DNA from 2 places in the Paenibacillus sp. sgz302114 genome. Region 2 is predicted to be linked to the other one. Evidence: predicted binding sites of a transcription regulator. Region 2 holds the regulator's gene; the other holds the start of a gene.

Region 1 (10,730 bases), on a different contig from region 2:
AGGCCTTTATCTTTCAGAACCGATTTCAGGTTGTGGAAGATTTCTGTACCGATGCGAAGAGCTTCTTTGAAGCTTTCTGCGCCAACTGGCAGAACCATGAACTCTTGAACGTCGATGTTGTTATCAGCGTGCTCGCCGCCGTTAACGATGTTCATCATTGGAACTGGAAGCGTCTTAGCGTTGAATCCGCCAAGGTATGTGTACAAAGGAACATCAAGTGCGTCAGCAGCTGCTCGTGCGCAAGCCATCGATACCGCAAGAATTGCATTTGCACCGAGCTTGCCTTTGTTGTGTGTTCCGTCAAGTTGGATCATTTTGCGGTCGATCAATACTTGATCAAGCGCGTCCAGACCGATGATCTCAGGAGCGATGATTGTGTTTACGTTATCGACTGCTGTCAGAACGCCTTTACCGAGGTAACGGGATTTGTCGCCGTCACGAAGCTCAACCGCTTCGTATGCGCCAGTGGAAGCACCGGATGGAACGATTGCACGGCCTTTGCCGCCGGACTCCAGCATAACTTCAACTTCAACGGTAGGGTTACCGCGGGAATCAAGCACTTCGCGTGCATAAACGTCAGTAATGATAGACATGTACGAAACACTCCTTCAATGTGGGTTGTGTGTAATGTAGCCTTCGTGCGGTGCTAATCAAATTAAGCGACCTCAATTATTCACCGCATAAAGGATAATAGTAAACTTGCTTAGTTGTATTTCTTGAATAACACTCGCTTAGCCTTGCACGAGCGATGTGCCAGTCATCTCTTCCGACTTCTGCAGCCCGGCAAGCGCCAGAACTGTCGGTGCGATATCAGCGAGAATACCGCCTTCGCGGAGTGGTCCAACCTGCTTCGTTACGATGAACGGAACCGGATTCGTCGTATGCGCCGTGAACGGACGACCATTCTCGTCAATAACCATATCGGCATTTCCGTGGTCTGCTGTAATAAGGCAGACGCCGCCTTTTGCAAGAACCGCCTCAACGACTTTGCCCAGGCATTCGTCTGTTGCTTCTACCGCTTTGATCGTCGGCTCCAGCATGCCGGAGTGACCGACCATATCCGGGTTCGCGAAGTTCAAGATGATAACATCCTGACGGTCCGCTTCGATTTCTTTCACCGCAGCTGCCGCTACTTCATACGCACTCATCTCCGGCTGAAGATCATAAGTCGCAACCTTCGGGGAAGGAATGAGAATACGCGTCTCGCCTGGCAGCTCCGTGTCACGTCCGCCGCTAAAGAAGAACGTCACGTGCGGGTACTTCTCCGTCTCGGCAATACGCAGCTGGCGCTTGTTGTTCTGTACAAGCACTTCGCCGAGTGTATTATCGAGATTCTTAGGCTTATACGCTACGAATCCGCCTACCGTTTCACTGAACAGTGTCAAGCAGACGAAGTAAAGGTTCTTGGGTTCTTTCGGGCCACGGTCGAAGCCGCGGAAGTCGGTGTTGGTGAACACCTGCGACAGCTGGATAGCACGGTCAGGACGGAAGTTAAAGAAAATAACTGCATCATCCGACTCAACAACGCCAACCGGGCTACCGTCTTCCTTCACGATAACCGTCGGCATGACGAACTCGTCGTATACCGATTTCTCGTACGATTCTACAACCGCTTGGATCGGGTCAGTATATTGAGGACCTTCACCGTATACCATGGCGCGGTAGGACTTCTCCGTACGTTCCCAGCGCTTATCGCGATCCATTGCGTAGTAGCGGCCTTGAACGGTCGCGATCCGGCCTACGCCAATTTCTTCGATCTTCGCTGTAAGCTGTTCCAGATAACCTTTTGCGCTGTCAGGCGATACGTCGCGTCCGTCGAGGAACGCGTGAATGTAGACATCTTCAAACTCTTCTTTCTTCGCCAGCTCAAGCAGCGCGAACAAGTGAGCGATGTGGCTGTGAACGCCGCCGTCGGACAGCAGTCCGTACAGGTGCAGCTTCGTGCCCTTCGCTTTCGCATGCGCAATCGCGCCTTTAAGTGTTTCGTTATCGAAGAAATCCAGATCGCGGATCGACTTGCTGATGCGAGTCAGATCCTGGTAGACAACCCGGCCAGCACCGATGTTCAAGTGGCCGACTTCGGAGTTGCCCATTTGACCTTCCGGCAAGCCTACCGCTTCGCCGCAAGCTGTCAGTGTCGTATGCGGGTAAGTTGCCCAGTAGCGGTCGTAATTCGGCTTGTTCGCTTGTGCTACGGCATTCCCCGTCACATCGTTACGAAGACCGAATCCGTCCAGGATGATTAGAGCTACAGGTGCTGTCATATCTTACTTCGCCCCCTCGACCAATGCGATGAAGGATGCAGGCTCAAGGCTTGCACCGCCGACCAAAGCGCCGTCGATATTGGATTGACCAAGATATTCGCTTACGTTGTTTGGCTTCACGCTGCCGCCGTATTGAATACGAACCGCATTCGCTGTAGCCGCATCGTACAGGCCAGCAATAACGTCGCGGATGAACGCGATAACGTCCTCTGCATCTGCCGCTGTCGACGATTTGCCTGTTCCAATTGCCCAGATCGGCTCATAAGCAACGACCACTTCAGCCGCTTGATCCGCTGACAGGCCAGCAAAAGCCGCTTCTGTTTGCACTTGGCAAACGCTCTTCGTTTGTTCTGCTTCGCGCTCTTCCAGCTTCTCGCCAACACATACGATTGGAGTAAGGGCGTGCTTGAATGCAGCTTGCACTTTCTTATTTACGATCTCATCCGTTTCTGCAAAATATGCGCGGCGCTCCGAATGGCCGATAATCACATATTTTACGCCCAGGTCTTTCAGCATAACGCCGCTGATTTCGCCTGTGAATGCACCGTTGTCCTCGAAGTGAAGATTCTGTGCGCCAATGGCGATGCTTGTGCCTTGTGCCGCTTCAACAAGCGCTGGCAGCGTCGTGAATGGTGCGCAGATAACTGCTTCTACGCCGCTCACTTCTGCTTTGCCTTTCACATCAGCGAAGAACGCAGTTGCTTCCGAAACCGTTTTGAACATTTTCCAGTTGCCTGCAATAATCGGTGTACGCATGTCGATATCGCTCCTTAGCGTTAAACTTTTCTTACTTATCGTTCAATGCAACAACGCCCGGAAGCGCTTTGCCTTCCATAAATTCAAGAGATGCGCCGCCGCCAGTGGAGATGTGATCCATTTTGTCAGCGAGGCCGAACTTCTCTGCAGCTGCTGCCGAGTCGCCGCCGCCGATTACGGTATAAGCGGAAGTCTCTGCGCAAGCTTGAGCTACTGCAAGTGTACCATGGGAGAATGGCTCGATCTCGAATACGCCCATTGGTCCGTTCCAAACGACCAGCTTGGATTCCTTGATCACGTTCGCATAGATTTCACGAGTCTTCGGTCCGATGTCGATGCCTTCCCAATCTGCCGGGATGCCGTCAACTTCAACGATTTGCGTGTTTGCTTTCGCGCTGAACTCGTCTGTAATGACGATATCAACAGGCAGCAGGAATTGCTTGCCAAGGGATTTTGCTTTCTCGATGAACTCGAGCGCCAGATCCAGCTTGGAGTTATCGCACAGCGATTGGCCGATTTCATGGCCTTGCGCTTTGAAGAATGTGTAGGACAGACCGCCGCCGATAATGATGTTATCCGCGATTTCGATCATTTTGTTAATGACGTCAATCTTGTCTTTCACTTTAGAACCGCCGACAATCGCCGTGAACGGACGCTCTGGTTTCAGCAGCGCACGGCCAAGCACGTCAAGCTCCTTCTCCATCAAGAGGCCTGCAACAGCCGGCAGATGGTGAGCAATGCCTTCTGTGGATGCATGTGCACGGTGAGCAGCGCCGAACGCATCGTTCACGAACAGATCAGCCAGCTCGGCAAAAGCTTTCGCCAGTTCCGGATCGTTCTTCTCTTCGCCTTCGTAGAACCGCACGTTCTCCAGAAGCAGCACGTCGCCCTCTTGCAGAGCAGCTACTTGCGCTTTCACGGAGTCTCCGATCGCTTCGTCGGTTTTCACAACAGGCTTGCCGAGCAATTGGGACAGACGCACGCCAGCTTCTGTCAGACGCATGCTCTCAACAACTTGACCTTTTGGACGTCCCAGGTGGCTCGCCAAAATAACTTTCGCGCCGTTCTCGATCAAATACTTAATGGTTGGAAGTGTTTCGCGGATCCGTGTATCATCGGTAATTGCACCGTTTTCCATTGGCACGTTAAAATCAACGCGGACAAAAACGCGTTTGCCGGCTACTTCAACGTCACGTACACTCTTCTTGTTCATAAGTAGAAATCCTCCCGGGGTACCTAAGTTCGCTAAGATGAATGTTGCTTATCCAATCATCCCAGGATAAAGGTCTAAGTATATTAAAAATTCTCCACTTGCTATCCATCCCGCGTTTGCTGCAGGTTTATATTTATAAGTTTAGATGATGCTATTGTGCCCCGCAAACTATCGCGAAGGAGCTGCAGCAAGCAGCTCCTTCGCGTTTAGTAAGGGACTTATCTATGTCTTACAGACCTTTGGATGCGATGTAAGCAGCCAGGTCAACTACACGGTTGGAGTAGCCCCACTCGTTGTCGTACCAGGAAATAACTTTTACCATGTTGCCTTCAACAACCATTGTCGACAGTGCGTCGATTGTGGAAGAAGCAGGGTCGCCATTGTAGTCGCTCGATACAAGCGGCTCATCGGAGTAGTTCAAGATGCCTTTAAGGGAAGTGTTAGCTGCATCTTTAAGAGCTGCGTTAACTTCTTCAACGGTTACGTTCACTTTCAGTTCAGCAACCAGGTCAGTTACAGAAACGTTAGGTGTAGGTACACGCATAGCCATACCGTTCAATTTGCCTTTCAGCTCAGGCAGTACAAGGGATACCGCTTTTGCAGCGCCTGTCGAAGAAGGAATGATGTTTTCTGCAGCAGCGCGAGCACGGCGCAGATCTTTATGTGGAACGTCAAGAACGGATTGATCGTTCGTGTACGAGTGAATTGTAGTCATCATACCTTTAACGATACCGAATTTGTCGTTAAGAACTTTTGCGAATGGAGCAAGACAGTTCGTTGTGCAAGATGCATTGGAGATAACAGTGTGAGCTGCTGCATCGTATTTGTCTTCGTTAACGCCCATTACGATTGTGATATCTTCGTTGGAAGCAGGTGCGGAGATGATAACTTTCTTCGCGCCGCCTTTCAAGTGAAGCTCAGCTTTCTCTTTCGCTGTGAAAATACCAGTGGATTCAACAACGATTTCAGCGCCTACAGATGCCCATGGAAGGTTCTCTGGGTTGCGTTCAGCAAAAACTTTGATTTCGCGGCCGTTCACGATCAGCGCGCCTTCTTTTGCTTCAACTGTACCGTCCAGTTGACCGTGAGTCGTGTCGTACTTCAGCAGGTGAGCCAGTGTGTTTGTGTCCGTCAAATCGTTAACAGCCACCACTTCAACATTCGGGTTGTTCAATGCTGCGCGGAACACGTTACGACCGATACGACCAAATCCGTTAATACCAACTTTTACCATTGTAAATTCCTCCTAGGCATAATTTCATTTATCTCAAGACGAGTGCGAGCAGCTTGGTTCCTATGCTGCTTTCGTCAAGATCACTAGCTTGTGCTTGTTGCTTCTCGCTGTTCCTTGTCGATGATCGCTGCAATTTCGAGTGCTGCAGCTTCATCTGTGACGAGCACATCATCGTGCCCGAAATGCATCACCGCTGCAATCGCTTCGCCTTTACTGCGGCCGCCTGCGATGGCGATGACGACTTCTGTTGCCATAATATCCTCAAGTCTGAGGCCTGCGGTCAACATCTTGTGAACGACGGCACCATTCCTGTCGAAGTAGTAACCGAACGATTCCGCAAGCGCGCCTTCCGCATGCATTGCTTCTACTACTGTTGCGTCCACGCGTCTGCGACGCGCCATGACCATAGCGTCCCCGATCCCATGTATGACGATGCGGCTACTGCGGATCACTTCCACAATCTCCCTCACGTTCGGCTCCTGCATCAAGGACATATAAGCTTCCTCGCCCAGATGATCCGGTACATGGAGCATCCGGTACTGCGCACCGGTACGTTTCGCCATCGTCGAGGCGATCGTGTTCGCTTGATAATCGAGGCTTTCGCCAAGTCCGCCTCTAGCTGGCACGAACCAATTGCCCTTGAACGGCGTTTGTGTCGTCAGCTGATTCGCAACCTGTGCCATCGTGGATCCGCCAGTAACGGCAATGACATCATTCTGCTTCATCGACTTGCTCAGCACAGCACATCCGGCCTTGCCAAGCTCCCGCTTCGTATGCGGAGATGAATCCGAATCACCAGAGACAATAACAACCTGCTTCAGCCCAAAATAATGGCGGATTCGCTCTTCCAGCTCCGACAAACCAAACATCGCTTTGTAGAACGGCTCCATATCCTCCAGCAGACGCTTCCCGGCTTCGCTGATGCGCATGCCTGCCGCGTCAATCATGAGAAGCCCCTGACTCTTCAGGAAATCGGTCTCCGCTCGGAGCACACGCTCTGTCATATCCAATGATGCTGCTAATGTGCGCCGGCCGATCATATCCGAGAGCATTACCTGGCGGAGTATGAGGTACCGTTTTCTCATCACAACGAGCAAATCAGGCAGAAGCTGCTGCTGTATTTCGATGAGAGATTGCATCCTTCAACATCAACTCCTGTTACGAAAAGAGCGCGATTCATGGGACGAGTGCATGGACGCGTAATGTCCCGGCTGCACTTTTTTAGTCCCACGTTTATTGTACTCCAAACTGCAGACAGGGGCAAGATCACTTTGCCCGGTGAAAACGTTTACCGTCACGATTTCTGCAAATTTTATTTCCGGCTCGCACTTGCTTTTCTCCAAGCAATCACATATACTTAATTTCGCTGTCACAATACGCGCCCGTGGTCCAATGGATATGACGTAGGCCTCCGGAGCCTGAGATCGAGGTTCAATTCCTCGCGGGCGCGCCATTTACCGATAATCAGCATATGCTTTCATAACAAAGGACCTTCCGTTAAACGGAGGGTCCTTTCTTTTCATTCAGCATGTACAAGCGACTCGCTTACTCATGTCTGAAGGAACTCCGCACACAGCGATTCGCCACTCCGCTCAAGACTAGCGAAGGCGTAGTTACTCGCATATCCCTGCCCTGCACCTCATACAGCATCTCCAATTCCAGCTCAAAGTAACCTTGTTTCCCGGTGAAATTAACTGACTTTTGCGATGCTTTGACCATCTTTGACTTTTCCTGATCAATCCGTTATGATGAATACACGAATCACTACTTTAATCCATGTTCCCCAAGGAGGTCTTACGATGGAAATGATGAATTTCGTACCAATGGTTATTGAACAGAGCAACCGCGGCGAACGCGCCTACGACATCTACTCCCGTTTGCTAAAGGATCGAATTGTTTTCCTCGGCACGCCTGTCAACGATATGGTCGCAAACTCCATTATCGCGCAGCTGTTGTTCCTAGCAGCCGATGATCCGGATAAGGACATCTCACTTTACATTAACAGCCCTGGCGGTTCGGTATCCGCTGGCTTCGCTATTTTTGATACGATGAACTTTATTAAGCCGCAAGTGTCGACGATCTGTGTCGGCATGGCCGCATCGATGGGCGCATTCTTGCTGGCAGCAGGCGCGAATGGAAAGCGTTACGCGCTGCCCAACAGCGAAGTGATGATTCACCAGCCGCTCGGCGGCGCCCAAGGCCAAGCAAGCGATATCGAGATTCGCGCGAAGCATATCTTGAAGACGCGGGATAGACTGAACGGGATTCTATCCGCGAACACAGGTCAGCCGCTTGAGAAGATCGAGCGCGATACGGACCGCGACTACTTCATGTCAGCTGCTGAAGCTGCTGCATACGGCCTAGTTGATAAAGTAATTGAGAAGATGTAATCCCTCAGCTATAACCAGCTAATGATATGCCATATGAAAGAGCGACCATCCCAACACCCGGGATGGTCGCTCTTTGCTTTGTTCACTAAGTTGTTTAAGGCAATTTCTAGTAAATACCATAAATCAATTGTTGTGTCAATAGTCATTTAACGCGCTGAATCGGTGCGGACTGGCTATAAAAATCATGTTAATATGTACTAAATGATTCCATATCCACCGTCCCTTAGGCTATGCTTTGGAAATCTATAATAACGGAGTTGCACACGCATGAAACTTACGAATCCATTCGCAAGCGTGCGAAATTTTATTCGATCAGGCGATGCGGGAAGCGCATACGCGCAGTATTCACCGGGCTATGAGCCAGGTTTTTCACATTCGACAGTTGGAGATACACACAATCTATTCTTGCCGATTCAGGACAAGTCCCTCCTACTGCGACCTCTTAGCGATACCCATCTCATTGAGGTCTACCACGAAGCTATTGCCATGCGCTTGTCCGAAGAATTCATTGCCCTAATTGAACATGCCATCGAGCAGCGAGGTTTAACCACTAGCGACGATCAGAGGACGCTGGCATAAGCGTATTTCAACTTAATAAAGGCAGGCCGCTCTCCTTCTGGAGAATGGCCTGCCTTTTCTGTTTCAACTTATTGCATCTCGTACACGACCGTAATGTCGGTGGAGACGTTAATAACGCCTGTTTCTACACTTGTTGGCGCATTCGAGCTCGATGTTGCCATATCAGCCTTCTCCATTGCACCTTGACCGTAGTAGATCGGGCCAGAATTCACGCTATTTTGCGAGATTGAGATGACTTCTTTCACTTGCTTGCCTGCTGCCTTCGCAAGGGTATTGGCCTTCGCTCTAGCATTCGCCATTGCCTTATCCAGCGCTTGCAGCTCGTATTGATCCTGCTTCTCGGTATCAAACTGTACGCCATCTACACGGTTAGCGCCTGATGCGGATAGTGCATCCAGCAGCTGGCCAATGCCATCTAGGTTTCGTGTCGTAATTTGAACGCTATGCGTCGCTACATAGCCCTTCACTTTGCTTTCACCTGTCTTCTGATCGTAGGTGTATTCCGGCTGAACGTAGAAGCCTATCGTCTTAACATCCTTCTCCGCCATCTTGTATGTCGTGAACAGCACTTTCTTCAAGCCGGCAAACTGGTTCGCATTCTGCGCTTGCGCTTCCTTCGCCGTTGTTGCGCGCGTCTCCACGGCAACGTTTACATAAGCCACGTCAGGAGTAACCTGCAGCTTGCCTGAACCCGCAACCGTAATTGTGCTCTTCTGTACAATTACGCTATTATCCACTGCGTACACCTCATTGCCGTTATGACCCGCCGCTCCAAACACCGTTCCAACTCCCACTGCCAGCGCCAGCACAGGCACAAGCACCCATTTCCGATTCCACATCATTTCCCTCGCCCCTTATCTTCTTATTGCGATTCTATCTATTCAGACGCTGCGAGGGAAAACTTTGTTGCGGCCCGCACGGAAATTTGTTCCGAAAATAGAAAAAACCCCCGCAAGGGAGCTCCTTCATGGTGATCGTTAACCGATCTTATTGGTTTTCTAATTCTTCCTTGCTTACCAAATTGACTAAAGCGGTTACAGCCTGATCGGCGTCCGAACCCTCAGCACTAATCGTAACTTCAGTACCGGAGCTGATTGCAAGGCTCATAATGCCCATAATCGATTTAGCATTCACTTTTTTATCATCTTTCTCTACGAACACCTCAGAAGAGAACTTGTTCGCTTCCTGAACAAAAAGTGCGGCTGGTCTTGCATGAAGACCCGTTTTCAGTCGAACGACAACCGGGTGTCTTGTCATGGAAACCTTACCCCCTATACGAAATTCAATCCAACGATTGAGAAACTTACAAACGTCATATTAACATTATAGAATTTATATGCTGTGTCTGTATGAATTTCTATAATGTCTCTGCGAAACGTAAGCTCTTGCCGCCGGAGGACGGACATAGCCGTTTACGCTTACTCACCATTATATCACTTTTATGAAGTCTACACTAGCCTTCCGCTACGCTGTTCCTTATTTTTTCGGCAAGCTCATCGATTTTGCGCAATCGGTGATTAACACCGGACTTGCTCACTTTACCGCTAAGCATTTCGCCGACTTCCGTTAAATTCAGATCAGGGTGCGTCAGCCGCACTTGCGCCACTTCCCGAAGCTTATCCGGCAAGGTATTCAGGCCGATTTCTCGCTCCAGCAGCTTAATATTATCAATCTGCCGTACTGCGGCACCAATCGTCTTATTCAGATTGGCCGTCTCGCAGTTGACAATTCGGTTCACAGAGTTGCGCATATCCCGCATAATGCGGACATCCTCAAACTTGAACAGCGCCTGATGCGCGCCGATGATGCTGAGGAGCTCGATAATTTTCTCGCCCTCTTTCATGTAGAAGATGAACCCCTTCTTGCGCTCGATGCAGCGGGCATTCAAATCGAACTTATTCGCCAGCTCCACAAGCGACTTGCAGTGCTCTTCATACATGGTCGCAATTTCAAGGTGATAGGATGACCCTTCCGGATTGTTTACCGAACCGCCAGCCAGAAACGCGCCGCGCAAATACGAGCGTTTGCAGCAAGACTTGCGAATGATCTCTTTGTCGATGCCATCATTGAACATAAAGCCTTCGGAAACAATCTTAAGATCACTCAGTATCTCCTGCACCCTCGTCGGAATCCGTACGATATAAACGTTGTTCTTCTTCAGCCTCATCTTCTTGCGCACGAGCAGCTCCGTATGAACGGCAAACTGCTTCTTGATGAGGGAATAGATCCGCCGTGCAATCGCGGCATTCTCGGTTGAAATATCGAGGATGACTTTACGACTGGATAGTGACACA
Region 2 (10,730 bases):
TAACCGACCATATTGATATGGTCGGTTTTTTGTTGTCTCCACTCACATATTGCTGTCATTTGTCTTGGTTATTAACAAGAATTTTTCCAGTGTTATCCAGAAGATAGGTTAGTCCATGTTAAGAAGTGGAGGATCAGATATGAACGAGGGAGAGAGCAAGATGAAGTCAACAACATCAGTATTCTCGTTGGATCAAGCGACGCTTGTGCACATCGAGCGCAAATTTCAGGTGAAGCAGCAGCTGGCCGAGGCTAGACAGCAGGAGCTGTTCGGAATTTTTCAAGAGGAAGCGCTGACCGAAGAAGAGGCGTTGGCTCTCAAGTTTTTGTTCGCTTATATGCCGATCAATGACATGGCGGATTACGGTGGCGCTTTGTTTCTGAACCATGTGCGCCAGACGATAGAGATTCGCGAACAAGTGCCTTGGGGATCGCGCGTGCCGGATCATCTCTTCCTTCATTTCGTGCTGCCCTACAGGGTCAATACGGAGAACATTGAGGAATCACGTGGCAACCTGTACCGCGAACTGGCGGAGCGGACTGCACATCTCTCGATGGCGGAGGCGATTCTGGAAACAAACTATTGGTGCCATGAGAAAGCGACTTACATCGGTAGCCACCATGCATGGGTAAAAGCATGGGCAGATGGAAAATGGCATTACATCGGAGCTTGTAAACCAGAAGCCCGTCTCGATCAGGGCTGGTTCTCGCCGCCGGCGCGCAGGGCAATGCTGATTAACACGCGGATTTTTGCGGAGTATCTGGGTCCCGAAGACATTACTCTCGCTCACGATTGGTTTACAGAGATTAACCTGCTAGAAAATTATGCGCCGACACGCGAAATCCGCACGGAAGTCAGAGATGCACAAGGTGAGCCTGTCGCCGGGGCTGAAGTGCGGTTCGAGCTTTACAATTATGCGGAATTGTTTCCGATAGCCATCGTGCAAACGGATGACGAAACATTAATTTCGGTACCCGATTGCGACTCTATCACACTCGTTCTTAACGCTGCTAATCAGCCGTCCGGCAGTGTCGATTTCGATATGGTGCCACCGCCGGAGCGCGAAGGAGAAGTGTTGGAGGCGCTAACGGAAACGAATATCCAGCAGCATAACAGCCGACTGGAGGAGGGAACCAGCTGCCGTTCTGCGTACGAGGGAACGTTCCTGAGCGAGCAAGATGCCGCTGCTCTGGCGGAGGAGACGGGCTTGCCTCCAGAACGGGTATGGAGCGTGCTTCAGAAAGCGCGTGGTAACAGCAAGGAAATCGCGGCTTTCTTGCGCGAGCAGTCGGGCTCATTCGGCGACTGGCCGCTTCGCCTGTTAGAAACGCTCCGTGATAAGGATTTGATCGATACATTCCGATCTGCGCTTGATGATCACTTGATCGGCGCGCTGGCAACCCGTGGCATGCTGGATGAGGATGCTTTTGTCAACTATGTGCTATGTCCGCGGGTGTTGCATGAGATGATTGTTCCGTATCGTCAGAAGCTTCGCGAATCTTTCACGGAAGAGGAAGCTAATCTGTTCCGCACTGAGCCATTAGCGTTGGTCCGCCATCTTCGGGAGGGCTTCGGCGTCTGGACAGATCTGCCGAACCTGATAGGAAGGGGAAATCCGGTAGGCACCTTCGAGATGAAGCTCGGCGATCCGCAGTCGCTGGACATCATGTTCGTCGCTATTTGCCGTAGCTTGGGCATTCCGGCTCGATTGCAGCCAAGTGAACAACACGCGCAATACTTGCACGAGGGCAACTGGATGGATGCCGGGATCATCGAAGCTGCTTCTGAGGGGCGTGAGTCGAACGCGCGCGGGCAGCTGAGGCTCGTTAAGGATGCTTCTGCTTCGCCAGATACGCCGGACGCCTCCTATATGGAGAACTTCACCTTCGCACGGCTGGAAGGCGGTGTCTATAAGACGCTGGTGTATCCTTATGCCAAGAAGGATGTTTATGAAGAGTCGTTCGAAGTGGAGCCAGGGGATTACCGGCTGACGACAGGCATTCGTCTGAAGGATGGCACGGTGCGAGTGCGTCTGAGAGATGCTGGTTGATATCCCGGTACTTGGTACCTTCGATCGCAGCAGGGGATAGCGCAGTTGGACGGGGGATCGGCATCGCTTGCGGAGCTGCTCGGAACGGGTGGCGCGATTACAGCCTGGATTGAGCCGGAACGGGAGCCGACTAAGCATCGTTCCGCGAGCTGAGCGAGTTGGCCAAACCGCTTAACGAGCTGGGAATACCGATTGTGCTGCTTATTGGCGATGCAGAGTGGACAGCTTCCTTTGACCCGGCGAACTATTCGTTGCTGCCTTTGAATACCGTATTCGTTCGGGACACGAGCCGCGCCGAACTGCCGGAACTAATCGTCCGCACACCGGCGAATGAGGCGGGTTTCCCTCATTTGTTCGTCCTGGACTGCAACTCCCAAATACGCTACACAGCTACCGGTTACAAGATCGGAACTGGCAAAGAAGCGCTGCAAACGTTGATGAGCCTTAAATTTTAGGTGCATCGATAGTAAAGACGAAACGTTCTCGTTGCTGCATGTCAGGGATGAAGGCCGTTTTTTTTGCAAGAGGGGGCTGGAAGCAGGGGTATAAATGGACCGAATCCGCCCAAGATAGTAAGGGGCGTTACCGTGATACAACGAAGGCAATGCACTTGACCTTTTGGCAATTTTGCGTATAATAAAGTTAAAGTCAAAGAAAGTCAAAGTCAATTTGACTAAAAACTTTGACGATTCAAACAATCAGCTGCTTTAGCCTCAAGTTTGTTGTAAGGGCATCATAGGGAGGTTGGCGAAATGCGCAACATTTCCGATCTCATCGAGCAGTATCTCAAGCATATGCTAAAGGAAAGCCCTGGCGGTGCTGTCGAACTGCAGCGCAACGATTTGGCAGATCGGTTCTCTTGTGTTCCGTCCCAAATCAATTACGTCATCAGTACACGGTTCACGATGGAGAAGGGCTATATGGTAGAGAGCAAGCGCGGCGGCGGCGGGTATATCCGCATTCAGCGCGTGGAGCTGCCTACTTTGTCGGCTCTCCAAGGCCATCTTGCCGAAACAATCGGCGATCAAGTGGACCAAGATACGGCAGAAGGAATTGTGTATCAGTTGGAGGAAGGGAAGCATATCTCAAGGCGCGAAGCGAATTTGCTCCGGGCGGCGATGTCCCGCGACACCATTGCTGTGAAGCTTCCACTGCGTGACGAAATTCGGGCTAGGCTGCTCCGGGCGATGTTAATTACGCTGCTCGTGAAGTAAGCTGCGCAGCCTTGCAAGAGGAGGGATAGTGCGGAATGCTTTGTCAGGAATGTGACAAGAAGCCGGCTACGCTTCATTTTACGAAAATTGTGAATGGCGAGAAGACGGAGTTTCATATTTGTGAATCGTGCGCACGCGAACGAGGCGAAGGAATCCCAGGCACAGCGAACGGATTTTCCATCCACAGCTTGCTGTCCGGACTTCTGGACTTTGAACCGGTAGGCAGCATGAACGCGCTTGGCGCGAAGCCGGCGCAGCAGCTGCGCTGCGACAATTGCGGTTTGACCTATACACAATTTAGTAAGATGGGCCGTTTCGGCTGCAGCAATTGTTACACCCAGTTTGGAAGCAAATTGGACCCGATTCTGAAACGGGTTCACGGCAATACGACACATGTCGGTAAAATTCCAAAGCGCACAGGTGTTCAAATTCAGCTCAAACGAGAAATTGACGAGCTTAAACAGGATTTGAACATGCGAATCGAGCAGCAGGAGTTTGAGACCGCTGCTGAGCTACGCGACCGAATTCGGGAGCTGGAGCGCAAAATAGCCGATGTTTAGGCACGGTTAGGAAGGTGAAATGAAACGATGTCGAAGCGGTCTTATGTAGAAGAAGCGCTAAGCGACTGGATGAAAGGCAACGGTCCGGACACGGATGTTGTCATTAGCAGCCGGATCCGTATTGCTCGTAATTTATCGGGTCATCCGTTTCCGATGCTTGCGACCTCACAGCAGGCGCAGGACGTTATGAAGCAGCTCACCGCTGTTGCTGAGACTGGCCGATTAGACAGCTGTGGACCATTCGAAACGATCGAGCTCTCCCAGTTAAGTGAATTGGAACGCCGAGTGCTTGTGGAGAAGCATCTGATCAGCCCGAACTTAGCGAATGAATCGCGCTGCGGCGCGGTGATGCTTAGCGAGAACGAGTCGGTTAGCATAATGGTAAACGAAGAGGATCACTTGCGGATTCAATGCTTATATCCAGGCTTTCAGATTAAGGAAGCGTGGACGGTGGCGAGCCGCATTGACGATATTTTTGAAGAGGTCACTGATTACGCGTTCGATGAACGAAGAGGCTACTTAACGAGCTGTCCGACCAACGTCGGAACGGGCATTCGCTCTTCAGTGATGATGCATCTGCCGGGGCTTGTGCTTACGCAGCAGATCAACCGGATTTTGTCAGCTATCCAGCAAGTGGGGCTTGCGGTTCGGGGGATTTACGGCGAGGGCAGCGAAGCGCTCGGTAACTTGTTCCAAATCTCCAATCAGATTACGCTTGGTCAGTCCGAGGGGGAAATCATCGAGAATCTACACAGCGTAGCGCGTCAAATTATCGAGCACGAGAGAGCGGCACGACAGCGTCTGCTGGAAGAGTCGCGGGTGCGCCTGGAGGATCGGGTGCTCCGTTCTTACGGTACGTTGTCGCATGCGATGATTATGGATTCGAAGGAAGCGGCTCAGCGGCTTTCCGATGTAAGGCTCGGCATTGATCTAGGGCTGATTGTGGATGTGTCGCCTCAGGCGATGAATGAAATGATGGTATTAACGCAGCCGGGCTTTCTCCAACAGGTGTTCCGTGAAAAAATGACGCCTGAACAGCGGGACATCCGGCGAGCGGAACTTATACGCAATCAGTTGTACAGTGAAACTGATCATGGGGGTGTATGAACATGATGTTTGGAAGATTTACGGAACGGGCACAAAAGGTGCTCGCACTTGCTCAGGAAGAAGCGGTTCGTCTCGGTCATAACAATATCGGCACGGAGCATATTTTGCTCGGGCTGAACCGAGAAGGGGAAGGAATCGCAGCCAAAGCACTCATCGGATTAGGCCTTAGCCTTGAGAAGATTCAAGACGAGGTTGAAACATTAATCGGTCGCGGACAAGAGCAACCGACCAATATCGCTTATACACCGCGTGCGAAGAAGGTTATTGAGCTGTCGATGGATGAGGCGCGCAAGCTTGGTCACACGTATGTGGGCACAGAGCATATCCTGCTCGGGCTCATTCGTGAAGGCGAAGGCGTCGCAGCGCGCGTACTGAATAACCTCGGCATTAGCTTAAATAAAGCACGTCAACAAGTGCTGCAGCTGCTCGGAAGCAGCGAAGCCGTGTCCAGCAATCATGGCGCGCCGGCTAATGTAAGCACACCGACACTGGACGGACTTGCTCGTGACTTGACGGCGTACGCCAAAGACGGCAATCTTGATCCGGTTATCGGACGCGGCAAAGAAATCGAGCGCGTTATCCAAGTGCTCAGCCGTAGAACGAAGAACAATCCCGTTCTGATCGGTGAGCCAGGCGTTGGTAAGACTGCGATTGCCGAAGGGCTCGCGCAGAAGATCATCGCAGGCGAAATTCCGGAGACGCTGCGCGACAAGCGCGTCATGACGCTCGATATGGGCTCTGTCGTTGCCGGAACGAAGTACCGCGGTGAATTCGAAGACCGACTGAAGAAGATTATGGACGAAATTCGCCAAGCCGGAAACATCGTCTTGTTCATCGATGAGCTGCATACGCTTATCGGTGCGGGCGGGGCGGAAGGCGCGATTGATGCCTCGAATATTTTGAAGCCAGCGCTTGCGCGCGGTGAGCTGCAATGTATCGGTGCAACGACGCTGGACGAATACCGCAAATACATTGAGAAAGACGCAGCGCTGGAGCGTCGTTTCCAACCGATTACGGTCGATCAGCCGTCACCGGAGGAAGCGATTCAAATTCTTCACGGGCTGCGCGATCGTTATGAAGCGCATCACCGCGTGAAGATTACCGATGAGGCGATTGAGCAAGCTGTTAAGCTATCTGACCGCTACATCACAGACCGGTTCCTGCCGGATAAAGCGATCGACTTGATTGATGAAGCGTCCTCCAAAGTACGCTTGAAATCGTATACGGTACCGCCTAATCTCAAGCAGCTCGAGAACCGTCTGGAGGATATCCGCAAGGAGAAGGACTCCGCTGTTCAGAGTCAGGAGTTCGAGAAAGCGGCTGCACTCCGTGATACGGAGCAGAAGATTCGAGAAGAGCTCGACGTTACTAAGAACCAGTGGAAAGAGAAGCAAGGTCGCACGGATTCTGAAGTAACGCCGGATGATATCGCTCAAATTGTAGCTAGCTGGACCGGTATTCCTGTAACGAAGCTAGCTGAGGAAGAGACACAACGCCTGCTCAAGATGGAAGAAATTCTTCATGACCGCGTTATCGGTCAGAGCGAAGCGGTTAAAGCGGTATCCCGCGCAATCCGCAGAGCGCGTGCAGGTCTGAAGGATCCGAAGCGTCCGATGGGCTCGTTTATTTTCCTCGGCCCAACGGGTGTAGGTAAGACGGAGCTTGCCCGTGCGCTGGCTGAAGCGATGTTCGGCGATGAGAATGCGGTTGTCCGCATCGACATGTCGGAGTATATGGAGAAGCATTCGACTTCGCGTCTCGTCGGAGCGCCTCCAGGTTATGTCGGTTACGAAGAAGGCGGTCAATTGACCGAGAAAGTACGCCGCAAGCCATATTCGGTCGTGCTGCTTGATGAGATCGAGAAGGCGCATCCGGAAGTGTTCAATATTCTTCTGCAAGTGCTTGAGGATGGCCGTTTGACGGACTCCAAGGGCCGCGTGGTGGACTTCCGCAATACGCTCATTATTATGACGTCGAACGTCGGCGCTGACCAAATCAAGAAAAATTCTTCGCTTGGTTTCACAGCAGCGCAGGATGCGGGCCGCGACTTTAACATCATGAAGGAGAAGGTTCTGGCAGAGCTCAAGAAGAGCTTCCGTCCGGAGTTCCTGAACCGGATTGATGAGACAATCGTGTTCCACTCTCTCGAGAAGGAGCATATTTCTCAAATCGTATCGCTCATGTCCGAAGAGCTTCGCAAACGTCTGCGCGAGCAGGAAGTGGACTTCACGCTTACTGACGCAGCGAAGGATTTCCTCGCGAAGGAAGGCTTCGATCCGCAGTACGGCGCTCGTCCTCTTCGCAGAGCGATCCAGAAGCATATCGAAGACCGTCTGTCCGAAGATCTGCTCATGGGTAATATTTCCAAAGGTCATAAGCTCATCATTGATGAGAAGGATGGCGGGTTGACCGTTACTCATGTAGATAGTGTGTCGGCTCCAGAGGAAACGGCGACGAAATAACGATGTAAATATGTAATGTGGTAAAATGTAACGAAGTTACATGCAGCCCCTCACTCGCAGAGTGAGGGGCTTTTCCATCTGTATTGTTCGAACATGTAACGCAGTTACATGAAGCCCTTCACTCGCAGAGTGAGGGCGATTCCATCTGTCTCTGCACCAAGATGGAAGCGTGTCCCGCAAGGGACGAAAGCGAGCACCAGCACGCAGCCACATGGAAGCGCCTCTGCGACACCTCACGTTACCATGGTCCCGCAGGGACATCAGGTAACTAAACAGCGCCAAACGTAAAGCGTGCGCAAGGGACGAAAGCGATCACCATCACAAACCCACTCGCGAGCGCTTCTCTGTTACTCCAACGTTATACCTTCCGGGTGTCCAGAGGGTTGGCAAACCCTTGGGGTCCCCCTGGCGAGGGGGATTTAGGGGGTGGTAAGCAGCTTTAGTTGATATAAAGGTTTAATTGGGGTGGTTTACACACTTTGTAAATGGTAAACTTTGAATGATACCTCTAAAGTATAAGGAGCCGCTGATGGCAAAACTTAAAACAAAGTTCGCATGTACAGAATGCGGCACGGAATCACCGAAGTGGCTGGGCAAATGTCCGGGCTGCGGGCAATGGAATACGATGGTGGAAGAGAAGGAAACGGTCGTCAAAACACAAGGAATGGGCTCGCAGCTCATTCAGACGAAAGAAAAGCCGCGTCCCATCATACATATAGAAAGTGGCCAAGAGAAACGAATTGAGACAACCAATCAGGAGCTCAATCGCGTACTGGGCGGCGGTGTCGTACCTGGCTCGCTCATCCTTGTAGGCGGAGACCCTGGTATCGGCAAATCGACGCTGCTGCTTCAAACTTCGCATGCGCTGGCTTCGAAGAACCTGACAGTCCTCTATATATCCGGAGAGGAATCGGTTCGGCAGACACGCCTTCGGGCAGACCGCCTCGGAGCGCTTACCGAGAAGCTGTATGTGCTGTGCGAAACGAACATGGAGCAAATTAACGACGCGATTGAATCGGTCCAGCCTGATTTTCTCGTTATCGACTCGATCCAGACTGTGTACGATCCGAATGTGCAATCTGCCCCTGGCAGCGTCTCGCAAGTGAGGGAATGTACGGCCCACTTTATGCGCGTCGCGAAGATTAAAGGCATTGCAACCGTGCTTGTCGGCCACGTCACGAAGGAAGGTGCGATCGCCGGTCCTCGTATGCTGGAGCATATGGTGGACTGTGTGCTCTATTTCGAAGGGGAGCGGCATCATACGTACCGATTGCTTAGGGCCGTTAAGAATCGTTTCGGCTCTACGAACGAGATCGGGATCTTCGAAATGGGAGAGGAAGGGCTGCGGGAGGTCAACAATCCGTCCGAGCTATTCTTGTCCGAACGTCCGCTTGGCGTATCGGGCTCCACCGTTGTCGCAGCTATGGAAGGTACAAGGCCAGTGCTCGTAGAGCTTCAGGCGCTTGTCGCCACAACGAACTTCCCTTCGCCGCGCCGGATGGCAACCGGGATCGACCATAATCGGATGACGCTTATTGTCGCGGTACTGGAGAAGCGGATGGGGATGTTCCTGCAGACGCAAGATGCCTATTTGAACGTCGCCGGCGGTATAAGACTCGATGAGCCGGCCGTCGATCTCGCAGCGGCAGTCAGCATCGCATCAAGCTTCCGCGATGCACCGACAAGACCGTACGATGTATTTTTTGGTGAGATTGGACTTACTGGTGAAGTGCGGGGCGTATCCCGTGCGGAGCAGCGTGTGAAAGAAGCGCATAAGCTGGGCTTCAAACGGGTCATAATGCCAAGCAAGAGCTTGAAGGGCTGGACTCCGCCGAAAGGCATAGAAATCATCGGTGTAGAGACGGTCGCACAAGCGCTGTCCGCAGCATTCGGATAGAGGGGGGAAATGGATGAAAGAGACGAACCAGACAGATTTCGTAAATCAACTGCTCCAGATGGTCGCACCAGGTATGGCTTTCCGTGAAGGGCTCGATAACGTGCTGCGCGCCAAGACAGGAGCGCTGATCGTAGTCGGCTACAGCCCGGAGGTGATGGAGGTCGTTGACGGCGGATTCTCCATTAACTGCGACTTTTCCCCGAACTATTTATACGAGCTGGCCAAAATGGACGGCGCGATTATTCTTAGCGAGGATCGCAAACGCATCTTGTATGCCAACACACAGCTCATTCCGAACAGCTCCATTACTTCCAGCGAGACGGGAATACGTCACCGGACAGCGGAGCGGGTCGCGAAGCAAACCGGCAAGCTCGTTGTATCGATCTCCCAGCGGAGAAACGTAATTACGCTGTACCAGGGCCAGTTCAGATATTCGCTGAAGGAAATGGGCGTTATTCTGACAAAAGCAAACCAAGCGATTCAGACGCTTGAGAAATACAAAGTGGTGCTTAACCAGTCGTTCACGAACCTGTCTGCTCTAGAATTCGAAGAGATGGTTACACTACAGGAAGTCGCGCACGTCATTAAGCGGGTTGAAATGGTCATCCGAGTGAAGACGGAGATTAAGCGATATGTAAATGAGCTTGGCACCGAAGGCCGGCTTATCGCGATGCAGATGGAAGAGCTCGTCGGCGGCGTAGAGGAAGAAGCATGGTTCTTGCTCAAAGACTACGTCAAAGACCCGCATGAGGATCGCATTCGTGAAATCCGTGCCAGCATTCGCAAGCTTAGCTCCGAAGAGCTGCTGGAGCTGCCGCAGATCATTAAGCTGCTTGGCTATAGCGGCTTTAGCGCTGCATCTGAAGAGATGGTTGCACCGCGCGGCTATCGTCTGCTGAGCCGTATTCCACGGCTGCCGGCAGTCATTATGTACAATCTGGTTGAACGGTTCGGCTACTTGCCTCATATTTTGATGGCGACAATTGAAGAGCTCGACTCTGTGGATGGTATTGGTGAAGTGAGGGCGCGTGCGATTAAAGAAGGCCTCAAACGGATACAAGAGCAGATGTTCATTGACAGACAAATCTAAATCTCATACAATGAAGGAATGCAGACAAATCACATTTGGGTATTACTTACAATTGAACCGTTTTATGCATCCTTTCAAAAACTTCGCAGGAAGTTTTTTTCTCAGTTTGCCGTCGATACTGCAAATTGCGGTTTTGGGGCATAGTAAAGATGAGGTGGAGCAAAATGATCACGAAGTCAATACCGAGTCTTTTTACCGTGGCGAACTTATTTCTAGGCATCGTCGCCATCATTCTTATATTCCCCGAAAATGCAAAGCCTGAAGTAGCTGCGATGATGGTCATTATCGCAATGCTGATGGATGGCGTTGATGGTCGGGTGGCGCGTGCGCTTAACGCCCAAAGTGAATTC

Evidence for each region. The regulator CtsR, encoded in region 2, represses protease genes until heat stress. The targets are predictions, from matches to a motif close to ATGGTCAATAAAGGTCAAACA.
Region 1: a site for CtsR is predicted at 7,176-7,196, ahead of clpP (ATP-dependent Clp endopeptidase proteolytic subunit ClpP). Genes of this name have one in related genera too.

What each region holds. Positions count from the first base shown of each region.
Region 1 is NZ_JBVYOI010000021.1:25,482-36,211, reverse strand. It holds gene eno (phosphopyruvate hydratase) at 1-593, opposite strand, end outside; gene gpmI (2,3-bisphosphoglycerate-independent phosphoglycerate mutase) at 732-2,264, opposite strand; gene tpiA (triose-phosphate isomerase) at 2,268-3,020, opposite strand; gene AC0LWF_RS26765 (phosphoglycerate kinase) at 3,052-4,233, opposite strand; gene gap (type I glyceraldehyde-3-phosphate dehydrogenase) at 4,463-5,467, opposite strand; gene AC0LWF_RS26755 (sugar-binding transcriptional regulator) at 5,551-6,606, opposite strand; tRNA gene AC0LWF_RS26750 (tRNA-Arg) at 6,846-6,920, shown strand; gene clpP (ATP-dependent Clp endopeptidase proteolytic subunit ClpP) at 7,276-7,857, shown strand; gene sda (sporulation histidine kinase inhibitor Sda) at 8,125-8,436, shown strand; gene AC0LWF_RS26735 (SIMPL domain-containing protein) at 8,505-9,278, opposite strand; gene AC0LWF_RS26730 (HPr family phosphocarrier protein) at 9,424-9,693, opposite strand; gene whiA (DNA-binding protein WhiA) at 9,890-10,730, opposite strand, start outside.
Region 2 is NZ_JBVYOI010000019.1:53,638-64,367, reverse strand. It holds gene AC0LWF_RS26250 (transglutaminase-like domain-containing protein) at 161-2,050, shown strand; gene AC0LWF_RS26245 (hypothetical protein) at 2,209-2,505, shown strand; gene AC0LWF_RS26240 (CtsR family transcriptional regulator) at 2,803-3,264, shown strand; gene mcsA (protein-arginine kinase activator protein McsA) at 3,300-3,824, shown strand; gene mcsB (protein-arginine kinase McsB) at 3,852-4,931, shown strand; gene AC0LWF_RS26225 (ATP-dependent Clp protease ATP-binding subunit) at 4,934-7,393, shown strand; gene radA (DNA repair protein RadA) at 7,923-9,290, shown strand; gene disA (DNA integrity scanning diadenylate cyclase DisA) at 9,304-10,380, shown strand; gene pssA (CDP-diacylglycerol--serine O-phosphatidyltransferase) at 10,545-10,730, shown strand, end outside.